2 regions of the Variovorax robiniae genome follow, and region 1 is predicted to be linked to the other one. Evidence: predicted binding sites of a transcription regulator. Region 1 holds the regulator's gene; the other holds the start of a gene.
What was found. The regulator sigma-54, encoded in region 1, starts transcription at its own class of promoters, with help from an activator protein. The targets are predictions, from matches to a motif close to TGGCANGNAANCTGCTTT.
Positions count from the first base shown of each region.

Region 2: the regulator sigma-54 is predicted to act here: its motif matches at 2,952-2,969, upstream of WKW79_RS27655 (pilin).

Region 1 is NZ_JBBKZS010000012.1:9,167-13,913, forward strand. Features, by position in the region: gene WKW79_RS23910 (type I secretion system permease/ATPase) at 1-267, opposite strand, end outside; gene WKW79_RS23915 (TolC family protein) at 284-1,585, opposite strand; gene rpoN (RNA polymerase factor sigma-54) at 1,984-3,570, opposite strand; gene lptB (LPS export ABC transporter ATP-binding protein) at 3,581-4,420, opposite strand; gene lptA (lipopolysaccharide transport periplasmic protein LptA) at 4,420-4,747, opposite strand, start outside.
Region 2 is NZ_JBBKZS010000016.1:86,661-91,407, forward strand. Features, by position in the region: gene WKW79_RS27645 (polysaccharide biosynthesis protein) at 1-648, shown strand, start outside; gene WKW79_RS27650 (PglL family O-oligosaccharyltransferase) at 663-2,414, opposite strand; gene WKW79_RS27655 (pilin) at 2,456-2,896, opposite strand; gene WKW79_RS27660 (3',5'-cyclic-nucleotide phosphodiesterase) at 3,102-3,908, opposite strand; gene WKW79_RS27665 (CHASE2 domain-containing protein) at 3,935-4,747, opposite strand, start outside.

The sequences.
Region 1 (4,747 bases):
GCCGTTCTTGCGCATCAGCACGCAGGGCAACAGCAGGGGCGAGATCTCGTCGATGCGCCGCGTGCGCCAGACGGCCTCGAAGCCTTGTTCATGCGCGATCCGCACGACCTGCTGGGGATTGACGGACGGGCTGACCGGCAGGCCGGCCACCATCGATTCCTCGGAAACGCTGTGTCCGAGAAGTTGGAACAGATGACGCAGCGACACCAGTACCGGGGTTGATCGCGCGCTAGCCGATTGTACGCCGAAGTTCAAAGTTTCTTTCATGGGCCAGGCTGCAAGATCAGTTCCGCGATGGCCGGGTTGGCACATCGACGGTCAGACCGAGGAATGCGTTGAGTTGGGCCGTCGCAGTCAAAAGTCGGTACTGCGATTGGGCGATCTCCATGCGATCACTTTCCGCGCTGCTGGCAGCCTGGAATATTTCGCTCTGGACGTTCAGAAGATCCAGGATCGAGCGCCGGCCGATCTTGAATTGCTCCCAGTAGCCATCCTTGACCGAAGTCAACTGGGCGACGAGGAGCGACCAGGTCGCGATGCGCGCCTTTCGCGTGGCAATGGCTTGCAGGTTCCGGATCACTTCCGACGTGAGCTCCTGCAAGAGCGCGTCGCTGCTGTTCAAGGCAGCCTGGGCCTGTTCGGCGGCAGCCGATGCAGCCGCCTGCGAACCACCACCGTCGTAGCCGGTCCATCTGGCAGCCAGCCGCACGTCGACGACAGGGCTGGAGCTTCCTCCGGACTGGTACGAGGTGCCTCGCTGCAAGCTGGTCTGCAGATCGACACGGGGCATGTTCCAGGCGGCGGCGATCTTGGCAGCTTGCGACGCGGCTGCGGCATCTGCATCGGCGGCCAGGATGGCCGGATGGGACTTGAGCAACACCCCGGCAACCGCTTCGGACTGCGGCGCAACCGCTGCCGCATCGCGCACCGGCAATATCTGCACAGCAGGCCGACTCACCAGGTTGGCCACCTGGGCGCTTGCCTCCACCGAGGCAGATTGCCGCTGTTGGAAGCTGATCCTTGCCTGCTCCAGGCGGGCCTGGGTCTGGGTCAATTCGGAGCCACGACCGCGGTCGACCGCGACGATATCCTCCACTCGCTTGACCAGGTCCTGGTGGGCGGCGACGTTGTCCGCGGCGACGCTGGCGAGCTTGGATTGCTTCAGTGCCTCCAGATAGAGGTCGGCGATCTGGCCGCCGATCTGCTCGGCGCTGACGATGACGCGCTGCTCTGATGCGGTCAGCCGGGCTTTCTGCCGGTCGATCTCGGCATCGGACTTGCCGCCGTCGTACAGCAGCTGGCTTCCTCGAAGGCCGATGTCACCGGACTGGACCGAGCCCGAACCCGTCACCCCAGTGCTACGGCCCGGATCGGCAACGAGGTCCACCCGTGGAGACCAGGCCGCCTGCGCCTGGGTTACCTCGAAATTCGAGGCGCGGGCCGTGGAGCGTGCCGCCAGGACCTTGGGGTTGGAATCGAGTGCGCTTCGCACCAGCACTTCCAGGGCCTGCGCACGAACAGTTTCGATCGGCAGGAAGCTTCCGAGCAGGCAAGAAACTACAGCAATCGCAGCACGAAAATTCATACGGGTCGGTCGAAAAGGCGAACTTCAGGAAATCAAGAACCGACTGGTGAAAACCGTGGCTAATGCTGTAAAGATGGTTACTTATTGTAACCTTAAGTTTTGCAATTGATTGACAGTCTGGGGCGCTGGCGGCGCTGATCGAAGCATTAACTCACCGGGAGTGTGGATTACTTCACTCACCAGCCTCACCACGCTGTCCAGATGCCGGAAATCGCGGAAATGCGAGGCCAATCCGCCCATGCGCGAACACGAGGGGGCGGATGCGGGTCAGGTGCCGGTCGGGTCTTGATCGGCCGCGGCGGACGGCCATTGCGCAGGCGGCACGCGCCCTGATCGTGCAACCATCGTGCAGCGGCTGCGCCCGAGCGGGGGCCGTGCTTCCCGGAACGAACGCAGCGCTACAGCGCCTTGCGCAAATTCGCCGGCGCGATCCGCAGCGCCTCGCGGTACTTCGCCACCGTCCGGCGCGCGCACTCGATCCCCTGCTCCTTGAGCATGTCCGAGATCTGGCTGTCCGACAGCGGCTTCTTGATGTTCTCGCTGGTCACGAACTGCTTGATCAGCGCCCGCACCGCCGTGCTCGACGCATTGCCGCCCGTCTCCGTGCCCAGCGCAGAGCCGAAGAAGTACTTGAGCTCCACCGTGCCGTAGGGCGTCGCCATGTACTTGGCGGTCGTCACGCGGCTGATGGTCGATTCATGCAGGCCCAGCTCGTCGGCGATCTCGCGCAGCACCAGCGGCCGCATGGCCAGTTCGCCATGCACGAAGAAGTTCTTCTGCCGCTCGACGATGGCGTTGGATACGCGCAGGATCGTGTCGAATCGCTGCTGGATGTTCTTGATGAACCAGCGCGCCTCCTGCAGCCGCTGCGACAGCGCCTGGCTGCCCTCGCCCTTGTGCGCCTTCAGCGCGCCGGCGTAGATGTCGTGCACGCGCAGGCGCGGCATCACGTCCGGGTTGAGCATCACGCGGAACTTGAGCGAGGCGCCGCGGCCGGTGCGGGAGACGATCACGTCCGGCACGACCACGTTGCGCTCGACGTCGACAAAGCGCCGGCCCGGCTTGGGCTCCAGCCGCGCGATGAGCTGCATCGCGCCGCGCACCAGTTCTTCGTTGCTCTTGGTCAGCGTGGCCAGGCGCTTGAAGTCGCGGCGGGCCAGCAGGTCCATCGGCAGCTTGCAGATCGCGATGGCGACCTTGCGCACCTGCTCCTCGTCCTCGGATTCATCCTCATCGGCCAGCGCGCGCAGCTGGATCGCCAGGCATTCGCCGAGGTCGCGCGCACCCACGCCGACCGGCTCCAGGCTCTGCAGCAGGCCCAGCGCCATCTGGAAGCGGTGCACAAGTTCATCGAACTCGTCGTTGTCGCTGCCGGCCAGGCCCGAGGCCAGCGCAGGCAGCGAGTCCTCCAGGTAGCCGTCGTCGTTGAGCGACTCGATCAGGAAGCTCAGCGCGGCGCGGTCGGTATCGTCGAGGCGCAGGCCCAGGGCCTGGCGGTGCAGGAAGGCCTGCAGCGACTCCTGGCTGCGCGCCAGTTCGGTGGCGTCGGCGCGCTCGTCGCCGTTCAGGTTGTTGGCACGCGCGGGGGCGTCGCCGCCCCATTCGCTGTCGTCGGGCACCATGTCGACGGTGCCGTCGCCGCCCCAGTCGGGCTCGCCGTCGGAGACGCCGTCGGCGGTCGCATCGGCGGTGGCGGCATCCGCATCGTTCGAAGCGGCGCTCGTGGCGGGGCCGTCGGCGCCGTTGGCGGCTGGCACGGTCGCGAAGTCGTCGTCCCGCGGCGGCGGCGTGTCCGCAGCCTCGAGGCCGAACTCCTCGCGCACGGCCTCTTCCGCGGTACGTTCCAGGAACGGGTTGTCGTCGAGCATCTGCTCGACTTCCTGGCTCAGTTCCAGCGTCGACAGCTGCAACAGCCGGATCGACTGCTGCAATTGGGGCGTCAGTGCCAGGTGCTGCGATACGCGCAGCGACAGGCCTTGCTTCATGCCGAGGCCCCTACATTCTGAAATGCTCGCCGAGATACACCCTGCGTACCTCCGCGTTGTCGACGATCTCCGAAGGCGTGCCTTGTGCCAGCACTTGCCCGTCGCTGATGATGAAAGCGTGATCGCAGATGCCCAGCGTCTCCCGCACGTTGTGGTCCGTGATGAGCACGCCGATGCCGCGCCCCTTCAGGAAGCTGATGATCCGCTGGATCTCGATCACGGCGATCGGGTCGATCCCCGCGAAGGGCTCGTCCAGCAGGATGAAGCGCGGCTGGGTGGCCAGCGCCCGCGCGATTTCCACGCGCCTGCGTTCTCCGCCCGACAGTGACAGTGCCGGGGAATCACGCAGATGTTCGACGCGCAGGTCGGTCAGCAATTCGGTGAGGCGCTGCGCGATCCGGCCTTCGGTCAGCGGCACGCGCTTGCCCTTGGCATTGGTCTCGAATTGCAGCTCCAGCACGGCGCGCACGTTCTGCTCGACCGTCAGCTTGCGGAAGATCGAGGCCTCCTGCGGCAGGTAGCTCAGCCCCATGCGCGCGCGGCGGTGGATCGGCATGTGCGCGATCGGCTCGCCGTCGATGGTGATGTCGCCGGCATCGGCCCGGACCAGGCCCACGATCATGTAGAAGGACGTGGTCTTACCGGCGCCGTTGGGACCGAGCAGGCCGACCACTTCGCCCTTCTGCACGCCCAGCGACACGTCCTTGACCACCATGCGGCTGCCGTAGGACTTCTGCAGGCCGCGCGCTTCCAGGCGGCTGCCGTTCCCGGCGATACCCGCGACGGCGCCGCCACCGGACCCGAGCAAAGGCTCGCCGCCGGTGTCGATCAAGGCGTTGTCGTTGCGCATCACGGACGCGCTTCCCCACCGAGCGTGGTGGTGGAGCGCAGGCCGGCGCCAGGGGCCGGCGCGGGCGGCGGAGGCGCGGAGCCGGCCCTGGGGCTGCCCGGCACTGCGTTGGCCGGCGGACGCGGCGTGAGCACCGCACGCACCCGCGCACCTTGCGTGCCGGTCGACACGGCAGCGTCCGGCGGCACGGTGGAGCCGTTGACTGTGAAGGTGTCGTTGCTCTGGTCGTAGACGATCAGCGGGCCGCTGCTTTCGTCGTTGACCTTGCTGCCGATCAGGCGCCGCATCACGGCATGGCCGATGAACTTGACGTTGTCGGCGCGGCTG
Region 2 (4,747 bases), on a different contig from region 1:
ATTTGCGGAGCACTTCGTTTTGTTTTCATATCCACCGACAAAGCGGTCAATCCCACAAATGTGATGGGCGCGACCAAGCGTTTGGCCGAATTGATGGTCCAAGGGATTGCAGCACGTTTTCCTCGTACACAATTTGTTTCAGTCAGATTCGGCAATGTCCTCGGGTCGAGCGGCTCGGTCGTTCCATTATTTAATAACCAAATTGCACGAGGCGGTCCGGTGACCGTAACTCACCCAGATATCGTCCGCTATTTTATGACCATCCCCGAAGCTGTACAGCTAGTCCTTCAGGCAGGCCTCATGGGCGACTCGAAGGAAATTTTCGTCCTTGACATGGGGGAGCCCGTTAAAATTGCAGAACTGGCGCGCCTTATGATTTTTCTGTCGGGCAAAAGTGAATTGGATATTCCAATCGTGTACACCGGCCTGCGTCCAGGGGAAAAGCTTTTCGAGGAATTGTTGGCCAGTGACGAAAGCACCGCGCCAACGGCGCACCCAAAACTTCGGATTTCCAAGTCTTTCCGTACGGATGAAATCAACGTAGGCACCGTACGAAACTGGATAGAAAATTGCGGGGCATCACCCTCTGGCGTCGATATTCGCGAATGGCTTCGCCTCCACGTCCCCGAATACGCGCCACGCAGCTAAGCCAAGAGCAACTGTCAAGGCGCTATTTTTTCGGAGATCCCATTAACGCATTGCTCGGCAGTGCTATTTCTATTTGGCCATACGTACCTCCGCAACAACGAGTTGGAGCTTTGAAATTCGGCCCAAACTGCCGGCAATGCTTGCCGTGTTTTCTCATCCGTGAGATATTGAATTTTAATCATCCATCGACAGGCCTCGCTCGGTTGGTCGCTCAAGGCATAATATCGAATCAAATTAATCATATTTGAAAGCGATGGCATTGCTCGCGTTGCTTTTTCAAAGTCAAGGTGGTCGCCAGCTTGCCGCTCACCAAAATCGGTTTTCATCATGACCAAGCCGGCACGCAATTGATCAAGAACCAAAACTGAAGGAACAGTTGCCGGGACAGTCATTCTAATCCGCGCCTTTTCAAACCTGATCGCCTGCAATGCCGACTCGATTCGAAAATAGTCAATAACGGTCACAGACACCATCATCAAAACGACTGCCGTCCACGCTAGAACCATTTCTTTTCTAACTTTCAGAAGGCTCCGAAAGTTGAATCCAGCAATTTGCGAGCCTACTATTAGTCCCAGCGGCAATAAGAAATAGGCATAGTAAAGCGGGAACTCGAACATGCTATGGATAAATACTACCATCAGCATGGACGCGCAGATGAAGTCAAATACCGTTTCGACGCGGATCAGAACGTAGATTATCCAAAGAACAATTGCAAAACCCAGTGCCATCCCAAGGGGGAGCCCCGTCCAGACAATGAGATCCAAGAACAGATTGTGCGACTGCGCAGCAATCATGTGAGACAGCGACGGATACGCCTCGGCGACGCTCACGTGAGCCTCAATGGCATTGTTCCAACCAAATCCGAAGTAGAAATGATCTTTGAGTGCGTGCGACATCATCGACCATATTTCGATTCTGAGTTCCCTCGTATTTCTTGTCAAAAGATCAACGGGCACGTCAAGATAGAGTTGGGTACTGATAGTTCTGATGCAAAAAAAACTCACCAAAAACAGAGGCAGCAGCCACAGGCCATGTACGAACAGGCTGCGTGAGAAAATTTTGCGCTTTAACAATAACGCCACTCCGCATATGAGTATTGTAAGAAGCGCGGTTCTTGATTGCGTCAGGACTATACCCATGCCCGTAAACAGCAGCAAGAAAATAAACGTTGTTGCTCCAATGAGTTTTCTGGACTGCGCCCATCCAAAGGACAGGCAGCCGAGGAGCAACAAGGTCGCCAATTGATTTGGCTGTCCCAGATTTGCATAGGGTCTTGACCCGTCTTGAGCGAGCACCCAGATATCAAGAATTCCATCACTTTCAGTGAATCTCAGCCACTGGTAGAGTTGCAATCCAACAGAGACGATTGCGGCAATGCCAAAGGCCACCGAAACAAAACTCAACGCAGATCCTGGCAACTCTTCCTGCATTCGACGACCTGTTACGACTGCTGTCAAGAAGAGCAACAGATAACCGGCACCTATCCAAGACTGACCAAAAAAAGCCAATTCACCTTTCAAGTACTGAATGAGCGGTATCAGAGCGCAAAGCAGAACCACGCATTCAACTACGGAGACTCGATAGTTGGCTGCACCGGTCCATGACACGACGAGGGCTAATCCGCAAATTACAAGGCAACTCCATATCTCAGAATGAAACGCCGACCATGGAAATGCGTGGTTCGGTAAGAGCCAAGCGATGGCAAGGAGCCCGCCTCCTAGTGCTAGGCTGATGCTCTTATTGTTGGCGACGGTTTGCAGGTTCATAAAAAAAGGCCCCTTGCGGGGCCCTTATTGACAAGCTACTCTTACTTGCAGCTAGAGGGACGGTATTTAGCGTCAATCGTGCCTGAACAGGCCCACGTGACAACACCGTTGGAATCTGCAGTGCCGGTCAAGGTAATAGTGCCCGTGACACCCGTCGGCAGACCCTGAGAAGTCGCAGTGATAACGCCAGTTGTAGAGGCCGTCGATGAATACGCCACTCCGTTAACATATTTCGACGACTGCGAAGGAATAGTGAAGGACGCGGTGGCCGGGAACCCGCCTGTAGTACTGACGACTTCAGCGAGGTTAGTACGCGCGGCAGAAGCTGCCAGCACGACTTCGGACACCTTGGCGCGCGTCGTGTAGTCTTGGTAAGCGGGCAACGCGACCGCCGCCAAAATACCAATGATCGCCACAACGATCATCAATTCGATAAGGGTAAAGCCGGCTTGGGCGCGGCGGGCAATGGAACGACGGTTCATTCACTTACTCCAGATTGGTTGAGAGAGCCCGGGAACTCCCCGGAGCGATGTCACTATCGCAGCATCTGTGCCACAGGTAGCCACCCCCCTCTGGTCGCCAATTTGTTCACAATCCGCTTACAGCATCTGACATAACTTGTTGGTAGGCCGAAAGCGCAGGTGACATTTTTTGTCAATTGACCCAAACGCGTCATTCCCCGTCACCTCAAAGCGTCAGCACCGCAGCCGCCTTCAGCCATCGAATGTCCCGAGCCTCCACCCCTTCCGCCTTCCACCCCTCCGCCAGCGCATCGATCTGGCTCATGATCTCTTCCGTCTCCGCCGGCTTGGTGTGCGTGATGTAGATCGGGTAGTTCTTCCCCGGCCCGATCTGCGCCAGCTCATGCGCCAGCGTCGTGGGCGACAGGTGCAGGCTGCGTCGAGCGAGCGCTTGTTCTCGGTTGCTGAACGCCGTCTCGATCACCAACATTCCCACATCCAGCTCGTTCACCCGCCGCCAGAATGGCTCATTGCGCTCGGTGTCCCCACTGAAGACCCAATGCCGCGTCCCCTTCGCACAACGCACCGCATACCCACACGCCGGCACCGTATGCACAGCCGGCAGCACCTCGATGTGCTTCGGCAAGCTGCTCCCCAACTGCAAGGTCTCGCCAATCGCCACCGGATGAAAGGTGACAAACGGCGACTCCGTGCTGGGTATGCTGGCGAAGTCCGGCCAGATCACGTTGTTGAACACATGCGCCCGCAGCGCCTCGATGGTCGCGCGCAACGCATGCACGCGCAGCGGCTTGGTCCGCAGGCTCGCCACGGTGTCGAGCATCAAGGGGAGGGAAGCGACGTGGTCGAGGTGCGAATGGGTCAGCAGCACGTCGTCGATGCTGGCCATTTCTTCCAGGGTGAGGTCGCCCACACCGGTGCCGGCGTCGACCAGGAGGTCGTTGTCGATCAGGAACGAGGTCGTCCGGCAGTCCTTGGCAATGGCGCCTGAGCACCCCAACACTCGCACCTGCATGTTGCAGCCGCCTCTTCTCTTGATCGCTACTTGGAATCGAACCGGGTTGCGCCGTCCCATTCCGGGTCAAAGGGGCGCAATTTCATCGAGGCTAAACGCTCCGCATACAACCGGTAAAGGACTTTTTTGGCATCCAGTGCCTGGAGCGCGTCCAAGGCTGTCTGCGCTTCGTCGGGCTGCTGCGTTTGATACGCCCTCAGCATCCGGGCCCACAGGCGGAGTTGGCTGGCCTCTTCCTCGCTGATCCCATCTGCGCGGCCCACTGGCGCGTAGATCGTAACGGCCTGCTGCCGGCCCTTCACGCGCACCCGGTCCAGCTCCTGCCAGGCGTAGGCAGGGCCCGATTGCATCGTGGTTTCGCTGGCCACGACGGTCGCGCCGTAGATGACGCCAAGGCCTTCGAGGCGCGACGCCAGGTTCACCGCATCGCCCACCACCGTGTAGCTGCGCCGCACGGCCGAGCCCATGTCGCCGACGCTCATGACGCCGGTGTTGATGCCGATGCCCACGCTGATTTCCGCCCGGCCGTCCGCGCGATTCTGTTCGCTGAGTTCGCGGATCGACGCGGCCATGTCGATGGCGGCCTGCACGGCCAGCGCCGCATGATTCGGCGCGTCCACCGGCGCGCCCCAGAAGGCCATGACGCAATCGCCCATGTACTTGTCCACCGTGCCCCCATAGCGGTTGATGACCTGTGTGAGGCGGTTGAAGACGGTGTTGAGGAATTCCTGCAGTTCCTGCGGCGCGAGTTGCTCAGAGAGATGGGTGAAACCGCGCATGTCGCAGAACATGACTGTGAGCTCCTTGCTCTCCGCACGCATGCTGTACTGCTCCGGATG